4 regions of the Promicromonospora sp. NPDC057138 genome follow, and region 3 is predicted to be linked to each of the others. Evidence: riboswitches for the same ligand, from Rfam matches in the RefSeq annotation. Region 3 holds a riboswitch; each other region holds the start of a gene.
The links. Region 3 has a riboswitch for thiamine pyrophosphate ahead of ACFT2C_RS09420 (SDR family NAD(P)-dependent oxidoreductase). Riboswitches for the same ligand answer to the same signal wherever they lie in the genome.
Positions count from the first base shown of each region.

Region 1: linked by a shared signal. The riboswitch ahead of thiC (phosphomethylpyrimidine synthase ThiC) and the one ahead of ACFT2C_RS09420 (SDR family NAD(P)-dependent oxidoreductase) in region 3 are both predicted to bind thiamine pyrophosphate.
Region 2: linked by a shared signal. The riboswitch ahead of thiO (glycine oxidase ThiO) and the one ahead of ACFT2C_RS09420 (SDR family NAD(P)-dependent oxidoreductase) in region 3 are both predicted to bind thiamine pyrophosphate.
Region 4: linked by a shared signal. The riboswitch ahead of ACFT2C_RS18090 (thiamine ABC transporter substrate binding subunit) and the one ahead of ACFT2C_RS09420 (SDR family NAD(P)-dependent oxidoreductase) in region 3 are both predicted to bind thiamine pyrophosphate.

Region 1 is NZ_JBHUUX010000021.1:93-4,749, forward strand. Features, by position in the region: gene ACFT2C_RS13690 (C39 family peptidase) at 1-1,331, opposite strand, end outside; TPP riboswitch at 1,485-1,590, shown strand; gene thiC (phosphomethylpyrimidine synthase ThiC) at 1,587-3,371, shown strand; gene ACFT2C_RS13700 (LacI family DNA-binding transcriptional regulator) at 3,492-4,622, opposite strand.
Region 2 is NZ_JBHUUX010000095.1:6,824-11,480, forward strand. Features, by position in the region: gene ACFT2C_RS27455 (thiazole synthase) at 1-562, opposite strand, end outside; gene thiS (sulfur carrier protein ThiS) at 565-861, opposite strand; gene thiO (glycine oxidase ThiO) at 858-2,048, opposite strand; TPP riboswitch at 2,040-2,143, opposite strand; gene thiE (thiamine phosphate synthase) at 2,167-2,814, shown strand; gene ACFT2C_RS27475 (hypothetical protein) at 2,865-3,317, shown strand; gene ACFT2C_RS27480 (C40 family peptidase) at 3,424-4,251, shown strand; gene lnt (apolipoprotein N-acyltransferase) at 4,351-4,657, opposite strand, start outside.
Region 3 is NZ_JBHUUX010000010.1:68,057-72,713, reverse strand. Features, by position in the region: gene ACFT2C_RS09430 (ribbon-helix-helix protein, CopG family) at 1-153, opposite strand, end outside; gene ACFT2C_RS09425 (phosphotransferase family protein) at 193-1,053, opposite strand; TPP riboswitch at 1,141-1,254, shown strand; gene ACFT2C_RS09420 (SDR family NAD(P)-dependent oxidoreductase) at 1,351-2,850, shown strand; gene ACFT2C_RS09415 (LacI family DNA-binding transcriptional regulator) at 3,176-4,195, shown strand; gene ACFT2C_RS09410 (hypothetical protein) at 4,214-4,657, opposite strand, start outside.
Region 4 is NZ_JBHUUX010000034.1:45,228-49,884, forward strand. Features, by position in the region: gene ACFT2C_RS18085 (ABC transporter permease) at 1-976, opposite strand, end outside; gene ACFT2C_RS18090 (thiamine ABC transporter substrate binding subunit) at 952-2,049, opposite strand; TPP riboswitch at 2,044-2,149, opposite strand; gene ACFT2C_RS18095 (DUF4235 domain-containing protein) at 2,187-2,468, shown strand; gene ACFT2C_RS18100 (PAS and ANTAR domain-containing protein) at 2,567-3,343, opposite strand; gene ACFT2C_RS18105 (FAD-dependent oxidoreductase) at 3,565-4,657, shown strand, end outside.

The sequences.
Region 1 (4,657 bases), on a different contig from region 3:
GTGACGCCCGGGAGGTTGCGGGGGAGGGGCACGTCGCGCGGGTGGTAGACGTACGTGAGGCCGTCGGTCGACGTCTGCCACACGCGCTCGAAGTTCTCCCGCGTGTACACGACCCGCACGGCCTCGTTGCTCGCCTTGTTCGGGTCGTTGATGATCGGGTCGCCCTCGGCGGTGAACCCGCGCAGCACGACGAGGTGCCCGTCGGTGCCGTACCCGGCCTCCGGCATCTCCTCCTCCTCGAAGTTGATCGAGAAGACGAGCGGGATTCCCGCCTTGATGAACTTTTCCGCCTCTGCGAGGGAACGGAGCCGGGTCACGAAGGACTGCAGCCCGAACGTGTTCGCGTAGGCCGCATTGAACGGCCAGTTGCCCGCGCCCTCGTACGCGTAGTCCCAGGTGTTCATGGCGGCGTAGTCGACCTGCGGGTCGCCGTTCGGCGCCTCGATGCCCTCCAGCTCCTCGGCCGGCACCTCCAGCCCGTGGGAGTAGATCACCATCGTGGACGACGTCGGCGAGCACCACACCTGGCCGCCGCCCCCGAACTCGGGGTACTCGCCGCGGTGGATATTCTGGCTGAACTGCGGCACGTCGAGCGCCACCTCGCGGCCGAGCGTGAAGTCGCTGGTGCCCGTGTAGTGCGAGTCGGGCAGGTACTCGTTGGTCATGGTGCTCACACCGTTCAGCCGCGGCGAGACCCGCGTGCCCGCGGGCCGGTACAGCGTGGCCCGGGTCTGGAACGCGTCGGGCTCGTAGCCCGACTTCGCGACGTAGGTGTCGGTGAACAGGTACGCGTCCGCGTCGGTCTGGCCGTTCACGGATGTGCGGTGGATGTCGCCGACGCCGTCGGCCGGAGCGAACTCGTCGCCTGACGCCCAGCGGCCCATCACGAACCACTTGGTCCACGTCCCGTCGGCCTTGCGCCCGCGGAACTCGATCTCGACCCACGTGCCCGTGGGGGTGTGCGCGTTCCACGAGCTCACGGACTCGTCGACCGCATACCCGGTCTCCACGACCGGCGACGTCCACCGGCCCGTCTCGTAGGCGACGGGCGTGCCGTCGCCGTACGGGTCGGTGTACTCGACGGTCTCGCTCGCGCCGCGCAGCACGAGCCCGCCCTTGGTGCTCGGCCGCAGGTTCGACGTCCTGCCCGCCAGGAGCTCGCGGTAGCCGTTCCATGCGGTCAGCGTGATCTGGTTGTCCGAAGCCGCCGGGCCCGGCTCGGGCGCACCCGCCGCCGGCACCGCACTCGCCACGATCCCTGCTTGCACCACGAGCGCTCCCGTCGCCGCCAGCGCGAACGCCCTCGTCCGCAGTGTTCCTCGAATCGACATGCCCACCTCCATGTCCGGGGCCCGCCACTGGGTGGGTGAGCCGTGGACCTTCTTTACCAGACCGGGGGGTGAATTGGCATCGAAAGTCGGGACAGCTCGGCGTCATCCGAGAGACCAGGCGACCGACGCCGGTCCGCGGTGCTAACGTCGTCCGCGATCCCACGGGTGCCTCACGCAGGGGCTGAGATCGGGCTGGACGGCCCGGGACCGTTGAACCTGTCCGGTTAACACCGGCGTAGGAAGCAGGAGTCTCATATGGAGAACACCCAGTCCCGCACGCTCGCGTACGAGTACGCAGCCGAGCACGACGGCGGGCACAGCACACCGCACGACGACGGCCTGCGGGTCCCGGTCACCGAGATCACGCTGGCGCCGTCCCCCGACGGCACCCCGAACGAGCCGGTGCGCGTCTACCGCACCCAGGGGCCGGGTTCCGACCCGGTGCGCGGCCTCGCGCCGGCCCGCGAACCCTGGGTCGTGGCCCGGGGAGACACCGAGGAGTACGACGGCCGCCGTCGGGCCCTCGCCGACGACGGCCGCGGCGCACTGCGCCGCGGTGCCGCGACCGAGGAGTGGCAGGGCGAACGACGTCGGCCGCGCCGGGCTGCCCCCGGCCGGACCGTCACCCAGATGCACTACGCCCGCCAGGGCGTGATCACGCCGGAGATGCGGTACGTCGCCCTGCGCGAGAGCTGCGACGTCGAGCTGGTGCGCAGCGAGGTCGCCGCCGGCCGGGCGATCATCCCGAACAACGTGAACCACCCGGAGTCGGAGCCGATGATCATCGGCCGGGCGTTCCTCGTGAAGATCAACGCGAACATCGGCAACTCGGCTGTCCACAGCTCGATCGCTGAGGAGGTGGAGAAGCTCGAGTGGGCCACCAAGTGGGGCGCCGACACCGTCATGGACCTGTCCACGGGCGACGACATCCACACCACCCGCGAGTGGCTCCTGCGGAACTCGCCGGTGCCCATCGGCACGGTGCCGATCTACCAGGCTCTGGAGAAGGTGAACGGCGACGCGAGCGCGCTGACCTGGGAGGTCTACCGCGACACGGTGATCGAGCAGTGCGAGCAGGGCGTCGACTACATGACCGTGCACGCCGGCGTGCTGCTCCGGTACGTGCCGCTCACGGCGGACCGGGTCACCGGCATCGTCTCGCGCGGCGGGTCGATCCTCGCGGGCTGGTGCCTCGCGCACCACCAGGAGAACTTCCTCTACACGCACTTCGACGAGCTCTGCGAGATCTTCGCCCGGTACGACGTCGCCTTCTCCCTGGGCGACGGCCTGCGTCCCGGCTCGCTGGCCGACGCCAACGACGCCGCGCAGTTCGCCGAGCTCGACACGCTCGCGGAGCTGACCAAGCGGGCCTGGGCCCACGACGTCCAGGTGATGGTGGAGGGACCCGGGCACATCCCGTTCCACCTGGTGCGGGAGAACGTCGAGCGGCAGCAGGAGCTGTGCGACGGCGCCCCGTTCTACACGCTCGGCCCGCTGGTCACCGACATCGCGCCCGGCTACGACCACATCACCTCCGCCATCGGCGCCACCGAGATCGCCCGGTACGGCACCGCGATGCTCTGCTACGTCACGCCCAAGGAGCACCTCGGCCTGCCCGACCGCGACGACGTGCGCACCGGCGTGGTGACCTACAAGATCGCCGCGCACGCCGCCGACGTCGCCAAGGGGCACCCGGGCGCCCGCGACCGGGACGACGCCCTGTCCAAGGCCCGCTTCGAGTTCCGCTGGCGGGACCAGTTCAACCTGTCGCTCGACCCGGAGCTCGCCGAGGCGTACCACGACGAGACCCTCCCGGCCGAGGCCGCGAAGACCGCGCACTTCTGCTCGATGTGCGGGCCGAAGTTCTGCTCGATGCGGATCTCGCAGGACATCCGCGACGAGTTCGGCGGGGCACAGGCCCAGGGTGCGCTCGCGGGCGCGACGGCGGCCGTCCAGGCGGAGGGCATGGCCCAGAAGTCCGCGGAGTTCCGCGCGGCGGGCGCCGAGGTCTACCTCCCGGCCCCGCAGCTCCGCCCCTAGCCGCGTTCCGCGAGGTAGAGCGTGTGTCCGGACACACGCTCTACCTCACCGACCATCCGTCCGCGAGGTAGAGCACCTGTCCGGACACACGCTCTACCTCGCGGACAGGTGGGCAGACGGTCAGGGGAGCGCGGTCAGGTCGGGCACGGGGCCCGTCGTCGTGCCCTCCACGAGATTCACGGGGAGCACCACCGACTCCGGCTGCTCGCCGGCGAGCAGCGCGATGACGGCCAGGCCGAGCGCCCGGCCCTTCTCGACGAGCGGCTGGTGCACGCTGGTCAGCACGTCGGGGGAGAGCCACGGCAGGTCGAGCCCGTCGAACCCGGCCACAGACACGTCCTCGGGCACCCGCAGGCCGAGCTCGCGGGCCGCGATCACGGCGCCCGCGGCGAGCAGGTCGGAGTGGGCGATGATCGCCGTCGGACGGTCCCGGGCGGGCGCCCACTCGGACAGGATCTCGGTGGCGGCGTCGCGCCCGTGCTCCACGAGCGACGCCGGCGTCTCCCACGACATCACGGGCTCGATGACGTCCCGGACGCCGGCCAGCCGGTTGCGGGTGGGCGTGCGCTCGGCGGCGGTGAGCCGGTCGGCGTCGACCAGCCCGGACCGTTCGTCCCGCCCGAACGGCAGCGTGATCTCCGCGATCCGCGTGTGCCCGAGCTCGACCAGGTGCCGCACGGCCTCGGCGGCGCCTCGGCGGTCGTCGACGCTGACCACGGGCACGCCGGGCACGTTCTGCCCCTCGCCGATCACGACGGGCACGCCTCGGCGCTGCAGGGCGGCCAGGTTCGGGTCGTCCTTCAGGGTCCCCCACACGAGCACCGCGACGTCCATCGCGGCGGCCTCGACCAGCGGGTCGACGGCGGCAGGCAGCCCCGCCTCGGCCGCGAGCCCCATGGACTGCGCGGTGGCGCCCTGCGGCATGCCGGGCACGAGCAGCACGCCCAGCCCCTGCTCGCCGATCGCGGAGACCAGGCCGTGCAGCACCTGGGTGGAGACGGGGTCCCGGAACGACCGGCCGAGCTGGTCGCCGATCACCACACCCACGATCCCGGACCGCCCCGACCGGAGCTGCCGCCCCAGGGGGTTGGGCCCGGAGTAGTCGAGCTCGCGCGCGGCGGCCAGGACCTTCTCCCGGGTCTCGGGGGTGATGGGTCCCGCACCGGAGAAGGCGAGCGACGCGGTGGAGACGGAGACACCTGCCAGCTCGGCGACCCTCGCGAGGGTCGGTCGTACGGTCTGGCGGCTCATCGCGGTTCCTTCTCTCGCCTCGGGCACCGGTGGTG
Region 2 (4,657 bases), on a different contig from region 3:
CCGACGCCGCGGCCGCTATGACCTCGATGTTGCGCGGGTTGGCGATGCCGAGCCCGGAGCCGATGGGCGAGCCCAGCGGCATGACCGCCGCGCAGCCCACGTCCTCAAGGCGGCGCGCGATGATCGGGTCGTCGTTGGTGTACGGGAGCACGGTGAAGCCGTCGTCGACCAGGGCCTTTGCCGCCTCGACCAGGCCTATCGGGTCGGGCAGGAGCGTCACGTCGTCGGCGATGACCTCCAGCTTGACCCAGTCCGTCTCGCACGCCTCCCGGGCGAGCTGGGCGGTGAGCACCGCCTCGCGGACGGAGAAGCAGCCGGCCGTGTTGGGCAGGGCACGGATGCCCAGGCGCGCGAGCAGGCCCCAGACGGAGGGGTCGCCGGAGCGGGCCGGGTCGTCCGACGGCCGGGGCCGGGACACGCGCCGCATCGCGACGGTGGTCAGCTCCGTGCCGGACGCTACGAGCGCGTCCTCCAGGCCCAGCAGGCTCGCCGCTCCCCCGGTGCCCATGACCAGGCGCGATCCCAGCGGCGTGCCCGCGATGGTCAGCGGTGCGTCGTCCATGGTCAGCCTCCCTGCACTGCGGTGACGACCTCGACGCGGTCTCCGGGCCGGACCGTGGTGGTGCCCCAGGCGCCGCGCGGCACGACGGCGTCGTCGAGCGCGACGGCGACGCCCTGCGGCGCGCCGTCGACCACGAGGCCGGGCAGCAGGCGCGCGACCAGGTCGGCGACGGGCAGGGGGCTGTCGAGCGGGTACGGCTCGCCGTTGACGAGGGCGGCCCCCGGCGCCTCGGCGATCGGCGCTCCGGCGGCGCCGGGCGACGCGGACGGTGCTGCGGCCGCGGACGGTGCTGCGGTCATGCTGTGCCTCCTCGAGTAGTGCTGTATGCGTCGGCGAACCGGCGCGGGTCCGCGAACCGGGCGGCGGCCTCGACGGCCGCGATGGCTGCTGGGCCGTCCGGCGCCACGCCCAGCGCCTGGTCGACGGCGGCCGCCGTCAGCGCCGTGAGCAGGATCCCGTTGCGGTGGTGCCCCGTGGCCAGGTAGAGGCCGTCGGCCGCCCAGCCCAGGATCGGCGCGTTGTCGGGGCTGCCGGGCCGGGACCGGGTGACGGTCTCCAGCAGCACGGCGTCGTCGAGCCCGGGCAGCAGGGCGCGCACGTCGCGCAGCAGCGCGAAGACGTCGCCGGCCCGGGTCAGGTGGTCGTCCGCGCGCTCGTCCGACGTCGCGCCCACGACCACCTCGCGCGTCCCGTCGGGCCGGACCGGGCGGGGCACGGCGTAGACGGGGCGGCCCTGCACGGTGCCCCGCACCACCACCGCGGGCGCCCGGTCGACGTCGGCGGCCAGGCGCAGCGTCGTGCCGGGCACCGGGCGGGTGGGGGCTCCCGCGAACAGGGAGCCGCTCGCGTGCCCGGCGGCCAGGACCACGGTCCCGGCGGCGTAGGCCGTGCCCGCCTCGTCGAGCGCGCCGACGACGGCGTCGTCCGCCCAGGTCAGCGAGACCGCGGCGCGCCGCACGAGGATCTCGTGCGCGGCGACGGCGGCGGACAGGGCCACCTGCACGGCACGCGGGTCCACCCGATGGTCGCCCGGGACCCACGCCGCACCCGCCACCCGCGGCCCGACGCCGGGCTCCCGCAGCCGCGCCTCGTCCGGCGCGATCTCCGCCGAGCCGAGGCCCCACCCGCTGTGCAGGTCCAGCAGCCGGCGCAGCGCGACCAGGTCGTCGCGGTCGTAGGCGAGGGCGAGCGTGCCGGCGGTCTCCAGGCCGACGGCGCCCGGCGGCAAGCCAGCCGCGCGCTCGAGTGCCTCGGCGAACGCCGGCCAGAGGGCGAGCGAGGCGGTGCCCAGCCGCGCCTGCCCCTTCTCGCCGAAGCCCGCCTCCATGACGGGCGCGAGCATGCCGGCGGCGGCGTGGGTGGCGCCGTCGCCGGGCGACGGGTCCAGGACGACGACGCTCGCGCCGGCCTCCACCGCGCGCCAGGCCGCGGTCAGGCCGACGATGCCCCCGCCGATGACGAGGACGTCGCACACATGACTGCTCACAGTTCTGCTCCCTTCGCTGGCATGACCCAGATCAGGTTCGACGGTCGGCGCCCTGCGCCCTCTCAGCCCCGTCCGGGGCTCCCGTGCACGCGACAACGATAGCCCTACACTCGCGGTCGTGGACCCCCGTACCCGGCTCGCCGACGCCCGCCTGTATCTGTGCACGGACGCCCGTCAGGACACCGGCGACCTCGAACCCTTCCTGCACGCGGCGCTGGAGGGCGGCGTCGACGTCGTCCAGCTCCGGGACAAGTCCCTGGAGGCGGCCCGCGAGGTCGAGCTGCACGCGCTCGTCGCCCGGGTGGCCGCCGAGCACGGCGCGCTGTGGGCGGTCAACGACCGGGCCGACATCGCGGGGCTGACCGGAGCGCCGGTGGTGCACATGGGCCAGGGCGACCTGCCGCCCGGCGCGGTGCGGGCCCTGCTGGGCGACGGCCCCGTGCTGGGCCGCTCCACCCACTCCCTCGACCAGGCGCTGGCCGCCGAGGCCGAGCCCCGCGTGGACTACTTCTGCGTCGGGCCGGTGTGGGCCACGCCGACCAAACCGGGCCGCGCCGCCGTCGGCCTGGACCTGGTGCGCGACGTCGCCGCCCGCGAGCCGGCCACGCCCTGGTTCGCCATCGGCGGGGTCGACGCCGCCCGCCTCGACCAGGTGCTCGACGCTGGGGCGCGCCGCGTCGTCGTCGTCCGCGCCATCACGCGGGCGGACGACCCCCGGGCCGCGGCCGCCGCGCTGCGCCGCCGGATCGCGGGCGCGGACGGGTAGAGCCCGATGTTGCCTGGCACCGTATCCGCTCCGTTACTCTTGGCCTCGCCATGAGCCTGACACGTCGCCCCTCCTCGCTGCTCGCCGACCATCGGCGCTGGTCAGCGAGCGTCCTGACGGTCATGCTCCTCGTGCTCGCCGTCCTCGGCGCGCAGGTCCTGTGCGGCGTCCACCTGAACGAGCAGGCCGCCGGCCACGCGGACGAAGCCGCCGTGCAGAGCCCGGGCCTGTGGCCCGCCGCCGAGACGACCGTCGCCGAGGCGCCGGACGTCGAGGCAGCCCTCGCACCTCCGGACGACGGCGCCCATGGCTGTTCCGACCACCGCTCGCTGACGGCGCAGGGCGACCCGGTCCGTCAGCCGCCGCCCGGGCCGGCCGTGATGCCGGAGCTCGCCGCGCAGTGGCTCGTGGCCGACCTGGCACACCGCGAGCCCCCGGTCCGGTCGAGCGTGACCGACGCCGCGGCGCCGTCGCTGACCGCCCTGGGGATCTCCCGGACGTAGACCACCACATCCCGTCGGCGCCACCCCTGGGTGCCGGCGGCTCCAGCGCGCCCCGGAGCGGGGTCGCGCGTGTGGTTCTACTCCGATCAGAAAGGTCCCCGCTTTCATGGAGCCCAGCTTCAACCCGACCAGTACCGCACCTGGCCGCGGTCGGCACCGGGCGGCCCGCCGCCCGGTCCTGGCCGACGTCGCCCGAGCCACCTCCGAGCAGGTCAGCGCGTTCGCCGGCCGCACCGCCGTCGTCGCGGCGGCCGGTTCGGGCGTGCTGCTGTCCTTCGTCGCCGCACCCGCCGCCCAGGCCGCCCCGGCTGACGCGGTCAGCACGTCGCTGGCCGGCACACCCGTCCAGGGCACGCTCAACGCGACCGACCTGAACGCCCTGACCGCGCAGGCCCGTGAGACGGTCGCCGCCGCGGGCGTCGTGGCGGTCGCACCCGATGCGGAGCTCAAGGTCGAGAAGGCGGCGGTCTCCGTCGTCTCGGCCGCGGAGAACGAGGACTACCAGGCACAGCTCGCCGCCGAGGCGGAGGCCGAGGCCGCCGCGGAGGCCGCGGAAGCGGCCGCCGAGGCCGCGGCGGCGATCGACATCCCGGCCTCGGCGTCGGGGTCCGCCGTCATATCGGTCGCCATGCGCTACCTGGGAGTGCCGTACGTCTGGGGCGGCACGACGCCTGCGGGCTTCGACTGCTCCGGGTTCACGTCCTACGTGTTCGCGCAGGTCGGGATCAACCTGCCCCGGACCTCGTCCGAGCAGCGGTACGCCGGGACCGAGGTGCCCTGGTCGCAGGCGCAACCCGGCGACCTGCTCTGGTCGCCCGGCCACATCGCGATCTATGCGGGCGACGGCATGCAGGTCGAGGCCCCGGTCCCGGGCAAGACCGTCCGGTACACCCAGGTCTGGCAGTCCAACCCGATAGTCCTGCGCGTCGGGTGACCCGTCGTCGGTGAGGGGCCAGGCGGCCCCTCACCGACTGGACGGGAAGCGTGCCCTGCCGGGTCTCACACGGTGCCGATCTTCAGACGGTGGCGGGCTTCAGACGGCGGCGGGCCGACGCCGTCGTGCGCCGGCGGCGAGCACCGCCAGGCTCGCGAGGGTTCCCCACAGCGCCAGCCCCTGGATCCAGGGGCCGAGCACGATCCCCGCGGTGCGGCCGTCGCGCAGCTCGACGTCGGCCGTCATGAGCCCTGCCTCGTCGAACGGGAGGGTCTGCTGGGTCGTTCCGTCCGGGGCGAACACCTGGCTGGTGCCCGTCGTGGAGAGGTTGACGACGCTGCGGCCCGTCTCGATCGCGCGCATGCGGGCGATCTCCCTCTGCTGCAGGTTCTCGTCGGTGCCGCGG
Region 3 (4,657 bases):
GTCGATCTGGGCGGTCAGGTCCGCACCGGTCAGCTCGTCGGCGTAGTGCTCAGCGGCACGCCGGTAGAACTCCGACCGCGTCATGCCGTGCTTCTGCGCGATGTGGTCGAAGCGCTCCGCAGTGTGGTCCGGGAGGCTGATCGCTGTCTTCATGGATCAACGGTATAACTTTTTCTACCCGCTCGCCAGGATCTACAGGCCATCGAGTTGCCTGGTCACTGTGTCGAGTGTCGGCCACGGAGGACCCTCGCGTAGCAAGCGCAGAAGCTCCACCCCGAATCGCCTCCCATTCGGAAACTGGTCGTCAAGGTCCCAACGCCAGGCGGCGACCATCGCGATGACGAGCTGCCGGCACTCGTCCAGCAGTTCTTGGTCAAGGCTGGGGTAGTGCTCGCAGACCGCCTCCGGAACATGGGCGAGGTCGAACTCGACGGGTCCGCGGCAGCACGTCTCGAGGTCGATGAACAAAGGGCCGCTCTTCGTGCTGAGCACATTGCCTGGATGCGGCTCGCCGTGGAGCAGCTGCTCCACGGCGCCGCGGCCGCCGATCGCTCGTCGCAGGCTCGCCAGAGTGCCGCTGAGGAACACGCGGTCCGCGTCGGCAAGCTCCGGCGAGCGGTCCGGGTTGGAGACGATTTCTTCCGCCTCAGTGATCCGGTCCGTGAACCTCGGGCTCGGCACGTCGACCTTGCGCATGCCGGCGTGGAGCTGCTCCAGCGCCTTGGCGTAGTCGGCCGGTGAGATGTGGGGTGTCACGGGCTCGTAGTAGGTCCACAGCGTCACTGCGAAGCCATCGCGCGTGTACACACGCGGGTCCACCCTCGGCTCCAACCGGCCCACCGGGCTTCCGACGTCGGCGAGCCGTTGAGCGAGCTCGACTTCGAGCTGTGCCACCTCTTGCCCCAGAGGAGCGACCCGGGCAAAGACGTCACATGGCGTCAGCCGCAGTGCCAGCTTGTTCGAGTTGTGGAGAACGATCGCATCGTTCGCTGGCAGATCCAGCGATGCGGCGACCGACGTCGCAGCTGCGATCGCATGCGTGACGTCCGTCATCTCCACCCACGAATCTTGGCATGAAACTAGGGACTAAAGTCCCTACCCAACCAGCCCGGGCAGGGGCAAAGTGGTTGTTGGCCTGCGAGACAGGCGAGGGAGCCGAGAGGCTGAGAGGTCAGAAGGTCGAAAGGCCGGCTGGCGACCCCCACAACCTGATCCGGACAATGCCGGCGAAGGGAAATCGCCTCGCAGGTCCTTTCATGCCCTGACGGGCAGCCTCCGTCGGGCAAGCCGCGATGGCGCTTGACGTGGACCGAGCCGGGCGCCAGGCCCGGGCGCCGGTTACCCTACGGCGTGCCAACGAAAGCGGGGATCGACCCGGACGAGCTCGCCACCACCCTTCGGGTGCTGGGCCGGCTCCAGGACCTCGAGCCCAACCATCCCGACGTCCAGACGGTCAAACGGGCGACCGGCTACATGTGGAAGCTGCTCAAGAAGTCCCGTAAGGCCGCGATCCGCGAGGAGCGTCAGGCGCACGACCGGAGCGTCATCGAGCAGACGGCGACCGGTTCGGCGGCGCGGATCGACGACGAGACCGCCGGCATCCCGCTGGTCTCGACCGCGCCGGGGGCGTTCGCCGGGGAGCTGCGCACCGCCCGCGGCTGCTACATCTGCAAGACGGACTACACGCTGGTCGACTCGTTCTACCACTGGCTGTGCCCGGCCTGTGCCGCGAAGAGCCATACGCGGCGCGACCAGCGCACGGACCTGACCGGCCGCCGCGCCCTGCTCACCGGGGGCCGGGCGAAGATCGGCATGTACATCGCGCTGCGCCTGCTGCGCGACGGCGCTCACCTCACCATCACCACCCGCTTCCCGAAGGACGCGGTGCGCCGCTTCTCGGCGATGCCCGACGCCGCCGACTGGCTGCACCGGCTCAAGATCGTCGGCATCGACCTGCGTGACCCCACCCAGGTGATCGCCCTGGCCGACGACGTCGCCGCGGCGGGCCCGCTCGACATCCTGGTCAACAACGCCTGCCAGACGGTCCGCCGGTCCCCGGGTGCCTACTCGCAGCTCGTCGCGGGCGAGTCGTCGCCGGTCGCCCCGCTTCCCCACGGGCTGGAACAGCCGGAGATGGTCACGTTCGATCACGTCTCGGAGGCGCACCCTGCCGCGATAGCGGGGGCACTGACCGCCTTGTCGGTCGCCCACCACGAGGGGCAGTCGCAGGACGACGCCGTCGCGATGCACACCGCGGCGTCCCTGACGGCGCTGGCGCTCCGGGCGGGCTCGGCCTCCCTGGATGCCCACCTGGCCGGCACGGCCGTCGATGCCGGCGGGCTTCTCCCCGACCTGCAGACGACCAACTCGTGGACCCAGGTCGTCGACGAGGTCGACCCGCTGGAGCTCCTGGAGGTCCAGCTCTGCAACGCGATCGCGCCGTTCCTGCTCATCTCCCGGCTGCGGCCCGCGATGCGGGCCGCGACATCCAAGGCGCGACGCGGGTACGTCGTCAACGTCTCGGCGATGGAGGGGCAGTTCTCCCGCCGTTACAAGTCCGCGGGACACCCGCACACCAACATGGCCAAGGCCGCCCTCAACATGCTGACCCGGACCTCCGCGGCGGAGATGTTCGAGAAGGACCGGGTCCTGATGACCGCGGTGGACACCGGGTGGATCACGGACGAGCGCCCGCACCAGGAGAAGCTGCGGATCGCCGCCGAGGGCTGGCATGCGCCCCTCGACCTGGTCGACGGCGCCGCCCGCGTCTATGACCCGATCGTCCAGGGCGAGGCCGGGACGGACCTGTACGGCTGCTTCCTCAAGGACTACGAGCCGTCGCCCTGGTAGAACAGCGACGCCGGGGTCCGGGCCTGCCCGAGCCTACTGAACCCGACCCAGCCACCGCCCCAGTGGTCCACCTTGCCGCCCTGGCAGACATCCGGGATACGATCAACTCGGACTTGGCACGTTGACCGCGGCCGCGGCGGTCAACGTTGTGCGGATCCCCGACAGGTATCTGCATCATCGCAACTTCCAAGCCTGGGTGGATCCCATCGTCACCGACGGCGCTCGTGCCGATGCGATCTTCCAGATGGTTGACTGAAGCACGACGATTGCGTCTACGGAGCTGTTCTCGGCAACATCACTGCAGGTGCGGCCGACGGAGGTGCGTATGGTGAGCGTCGGATCGCACAAGCCCAACATCCGGCAGGTGGCTGTGATCGCCGGGGTGTCGCACATGACGGTGTCTCGCGTGTTGAACGATCACCCGAACATCAAGCCGGACACGCGTCGGCGGGTGCTCGAGGCGATCGAGGAGCTCGACTACCGGCCGAATCTCGCGGCCCGCGCACTGGCGACGCAGCGATCCCGCCGCATCGGTGTGATCGTCGACAGCTCCGGGGCCTTCGGACCCACCAGCGTCCTGAGCGCCATCGAACTGGCAGCGCGCGGTGCGGACTACTCCGTTGCTCAGATCCCACTGCACGAGGGTGACGGGCTGTCACCGCAGGCGGCGGTCGAGAGTCTGATGATGCAGGGGATCGACGCGCTGTGCGTGATCGCGCCGCGATCCTCATCGGTGGCGGCGCTGCGTCGGGTGGTGATCAACGTGCCGATGCTCGTCGTGAAGGCCGACGCCGACCCCACCTTCCTGACGGTGTCGATCGATCAGCAGGCCGGAACGATGCTGCTCGTCGACCATCTGGTGGCGCTCGGACACCGAGACATCCTGCACATCTCCGGTCCGCTCGATTGGCTCGACGCGCGTGCCAGGGAGCGCGCGTTTCACTTCAGGACGAAGTCGTGGGGCATCCGCCAACGTCCGATCGTGGTGGGCGACTGGAGCGCCGACTTCACCTACGACTTCGCGATGGGATTGGATCGACTGCCCGACTACACCGCCGTCTTCGCTGCGAACGACGAAATGGCGGTCGGGCTCATCCACGGTTTGCACGACAAGGGGTTCGATGTCCCGAACGACTTGAGTGTGGTCGGCTTCGACGATGTCCCGCTTGCCCGTCACGTTCTGCCGCCGCTGACCACGATCCGCCAGGACTTCCATGCCCTCGGTGTCGCGGTGGTCGAGATGCTGCGTGCGGCGATCGAGGAACGGGAGATCCCCGCGTTCACACGGATCCCGACCGAGATCGTCACCCGAGCATCCACGGCGCCGCCTCGGGAGGTGCGTTGATGTCCGCGGGCGGATGTGTCACAGGCGCTCGGCCGCGTCCGACGCGCGCGCCTCTGCTCGTCCCCGCTCCACGGCGTTCTCGATGAGGGTGTCGAGCCGCCGACGCGAACGGACGCGGTTCCAGAGCAGCGCGATCAGCAGCAGGGCGACGCCGGCGAGCGTCAGCAGCTGGGGCCAGGGCATGGCCCAGACGAAGTGGGCGGTGGCCGAGGGTGGGACCGCGGCCGTCTCATCGGCGATGGAGGACACCACAGGTGCGACCGTGAGGTCGGCGGGGAAGCCGAACAACGGCCAGACGTCGTCGACGGCCAAGGCGTACGGTCTCTCCTCCCCCGGCAGGATCTCGCTTCGACGCTCCCCCTCGGCGGGGAACGCGACTCTCCGGCCGGCCACGTCCAGCACGCCCTCGACCATCAGCCGGGTGTTCCCGGTGTTGACCACGGTGAACGTCATCGCGATGTC
Region 4 (4,657 bases), on a different contig from region 3:
CCCGGAGGGACCGGGCGACCAGCCCGGCGAGCGGCAGCAGCATGAGCCCGACGACGATCGCCGCCCCCGCCAGCGCGACCGCCACGTCCGCGGGCGAGCGCCAGGACAGCGGCCGGGCCGCGCCCCGCGAGGACACGAGCCGCAGCGCAGCCTCCCGCCGCCGGCGCGCCCGCGCGGACGCCGCGAGGGTCGCCGAGATGACGAGGAGCTGCAGGATCGACAGCACCGACGCGGACCGCAGGTCCAGGAACTGGGTGGTGCGGGTCCAGATCTCGGTCTCGATGGTCCCGTACCGCACCCCGCCGAGCACCAGCACCACTCCGAAGGCGGTAGCGCAGAACAGGAACACCACCGAGGCCGCCGACGCCACGGCGGGCGCCAGGGACGGCAGGGTCACCGTCCGGAACACCCGCGCGGGGCTCGCGCCGAGGGATGCGGCGGCCTGCTCGGTGCGCGGGTCGAGCCGCTCCCACAGCCCGCCGACCGTCCGCACCACCACTGACACGTTGAAGAAGACGAGCGCGACGACGATCCCGGCCAGCGACTCCTCCAGCCCGAGGAACCCGAGCGTGCCGCCCGGGGCGAACAAGGCGCGGAACGCGACGCCGACCACCACGGCGGGCAGCACGAACGGCACGGTCACGAGCCCGCGCACCAGGGTGCGTCCGGGGAACGAACGCCGGTACAGGAGATAGGCGAGCGGCAGGCCGAGGAGCACCGAGAACGCGGTGCCGAGCACTGCCTGGGTCAGCGTGAGCCCGACGAACCGCCACGTACGCGGGCGGGACAGCACCTCGGTGAAGCCGGTGAGGTCCAGCACGCCGTCGGGCACGAAACCGCGTGCCACGAGCGCGGCCACGGGCCAGGCGAAGAAGACCGCGAGGAAGCCGAGGGGGACGGCGACCGCCGTCCCCCAGAGCAGCGCAGCGGGCTTCAGGCCCAGCGGCCGCCTCAGCCGACTACGGTCTCGGTCCACCGCTCGATCCACTCGTCGCGGTGCTCGCTCACGTCGGCGGGCTCCACCTCGAACGGCGCGTCGGCCTGGGGCGCGAACTTCTGCCAGTCCTTCGGGAGCTGCACCGAGGAGTCGGCCGGGTACATGTACATCGACTCCGGCAGCGCGGCCTGGACGTCCTGGGTGAGCAGGAAGTCCACCAGCTCCTGCGCGCCCTCGGGGTTGTCGGCGCCGGCCAGGACGCCCGCGTACTCGACCTGCCGGAAGCACGTCTCCAGCAGGGCGCTCGTGGTCGACGTGGAGCCGTCCTCGCTCACCGTGAACGCCGGCGACGTCGCGTACGACAGCGCGAGCGGCCGCTTGCCGCCCTCCCCGGCGCCCGAGAAGTCCACGTAGTACGCGTCCTCCCAGGAGTCGGCGACCTTCACGCCGTTGTCCACGAGCGAGGCCCAGTAGTCCTCGAAGCCGTCCTCGCCGAACGCCCCGATGGTCGCCAGCAGGAAGGCGAGCCCGGGGGACGACGTCGCCGGGTTGGTCACCACGAGCAGGTCCCGGTACTTCGGGTCGGCCAGGTCCTCCAGGGTCTTCGGCACCTCCAGGCCGGACTTCTCGAACCAGGCCTCGTCCGCGTTCACGCACACGTCGCCCTGGTCGATCTGGGTGAGCGCCCCGCCGACCTGCTCGACGCCGTCGGGCAGGTCGGCGGGCGTGTACGCCTCGACCACTCCCGCCTCCAGCGCACGGGAGGCGAACGTGTTGTCGATGCCGAACACGGCGTCGCCGAGCGGGGCGTCCTTGGTCAGGACGAGCTGGTTCACCAGGGTTCCGGCGTCGCCCGCGGCGCTGACCTCGACGGTCATGCCGGACTGCTTCTCGAACCGGTCGATCAGCTTGTCGTCGAGCGCCCAGGAGTCGTGGGTCACCAGCGTCACGGTGCCCGACGCCGACGGGTCTCCCCCGCCGGTCTCGGAGCCACCGGACCCCGGGCCGCCGGAACAACCGGCGACCAGCAGTGCGACGGCTGCCGCCGCGGCGACCGCTCCGACCGTCCCGGTGTGCACGGTGCCCCTGTGGGCACCCGAAAGACGCAACATCGTGCCTCGACTTCCTCCGCCGGTGTGACCCGGATCAGGTTCAAGGGTCTGCGGTTGTCCGCACTCTCAGCGCCCGTGGGGCGCTCCCCTGTCGTGTCCAACCAGACTACTGGCCCGTCGGGGGCTACGGTGTGGAGGTGGCCCAGATTGAGACGGAACAGACACTCGCCGAGAAGGTCGGCACTCTCGCCCTGACGCTCGCGGCCGGCTGGGTCGCGCAAAAGGCGGTCGGCATGATCTGGAAGGGCGTGACGGGTAACGACGCGCCCAACAAGCCGGACGACCCAGAGCTGGACCTGGTGCAGGCCACCGTGTTCGCGGCGGTCGCCGCCGGCACGGCGGTGCTCGCCAAGCGCCTGGCGGCCAAGGGCGCGCACAAGGCCGCCCGGGGGCTTGCCGCCCGCCGATCGGCGCGCTGACGACACTCGGCACACCACGCCGTCCGACGCACTGGCCCCCCGGCCCCCGAGCGGGCTCGACCCGCGGCCGACCCAACCCGAGCCCACCTCAGCCAGCCTCAGCCCGCGAGCTTGCGCGGCCGCCGGGTCAGCAGCGGGTCGTGGCCCCGCGGCCGGCCCACGGGCTCGATGCCGTCGAGCGCGCGCGTCAGCGCGGCCTGCGTGACGCCCTGCTTCCCGCTCTCGGCGCGCAGCCTGGTCATGACCTGGTCGGCCGCCAGCCGCAGCGGTACGCCCGCCTTGCTAGCGGCGTCGAGCAGCAGGTGGCCGGCGGTCTCGTCGTCCACGCCGCGGACCGCGACGATGACGCCCTTGGCCTGCTCGATCACCGCCTGGCTGACGAAGGCCCTGGTGACCACGCCGTCCGACCGGCGGGTCAGCGCCTCCTTCTCGACCGGCGTGACGTCGATGACGTACCCGGCCAGCTCGGGCGGCCGGTCCTCGCTGCCGCGCCAGCCCTGGCCGATGACGACCAGCGAGCGCGTACGGCCCTTCCGGTCGACGATCCGGTGCGCGCAGGCGAACGGCCTGCCGAACCGCAGCGCCTCGGCGGCGGCACGGACCATGCGGCCGCGATCGTCAGGGTGCTTCCGCGAGCACAGCGCTTCGAGGCCCGGTTCGACCTCGTGCCGCTTCCAGCCGTGCATGGTGTAGACCTCGTCCGACCACCACCAGGTCCCCGAGCCGAGCTCGACGCGATAGCGGCCGACGAGCAGGTTGGTCCCCAGGCCGAGAGCCTGTGCCAGGTCTCCCACCGAGACGTTCGGTGGCGGTGTCGCGGTGTCGCCTCCGGCGCCGTCCACGAGAGCGAGCCTGGGCTGCTTGAAAGGGGGCATGTATCCCTCCCAGATCCGATGCGGACCGGGAGCCGCTTCATGACTCCGCGCTCTCGATTGTAGAGCGACTCGCCCGGGTAGGGGAGCCCCTTTCCTCCTCCGAGTTGTCCGGCTCCGAGTTGTCCGGTGACTCCCCGGGCTGTCCGGTGCGAGCGGCGCGGCCTCGTGCCAGCCTGAAGGAGCCCGGCGCAGGGACCGAACACCGGCACAGGAGGTGCACCGTGAGCGAGAGCCCCCACGACGCGACGACGGATCCCGGCGACGCCGGCATCGGCACCCAAGGGATCCTGGCCCCCGGCCCGCTGCGCACCGACGTGGCGGTGGTCGGCGCGGGGCTCACCGGCGTCGTCACCGCCCAGCTCCTCGCCGAAGGCGGCGCGAACGTCGTGGTGCTCGACGCAGGGACCGCCCGCATGACCACCACGGCCCGCTCGACCGGCAAGCTCTCGGTGCTCCAGGGCACCCGGCTCGCGCGCATCGCCCGGCACGGCGACGACGTGGTGCGCGACTACCTCGCGGCCGGCTTCGCGGGGCTCGGGTGGCTGCGCCGCACCCTGGAGGACCTGAACGTGCCGGTCGAGAGCCGCGACGACCTGACCGTGGCGACCACCCCCGAGCAGGTGGCCGACGTCGACGCCGTGCTCGCGACCTGCGCCCGGCAGGGGCTCGCCGCGCAGTGGGAGGAGGACCCGCCGTATCCCGCGCGGACGCTCGGTGCAGTGCGCCTGCCCGGCCAGGCCCAGGTCGACCCGCTGCGCATGCTCTCGGCGCTCCGTGCCCGCCTGCGCTCGCGCGGCGTCCCGGTGCACGACGGCGTCCGGGTCCGGCAGGTGCACCGGCTGGGGACCGGCGTCGCGCTGCGCACCACCCGCGGCACCGTGCTCGCCGACCGCGTCGTGCTGGCCACCGCCGTCCCGCCCGGGCGGCAGGGCGGCCTGATCCTCCGGCTGGAGGCGGGCCGCAGCCTGCTCACCACGCGGGAGGTGCCCGACCCCGGCGCGCTGCCGCCGGGGTTCGCCGAGACGATGTCGATCACCGCCGGGCCGCCCATACGTTCGCTCCGCATGGCCGACGGGCTGCTCATGGTGGGCGGCGAGGGCTTCGTCGTCGGCCGGGAGCGCGACCCCGCTCGCCGGCTGGCCGTGCTCGACGAGTGGACCCGCGGGCATCTCCCGGTGGGCCCGTCCCGGCACGCGTGGGCGGCTCAGGACTACACCAGCGATACCGGGCTGCCGTTCGTCGGGCCCGCCGTCCCGCGCGACGAGCGGGTGCTCGTCGCCACGGGCTACGGCAAGTGGGGCCTCACCAGCGGGG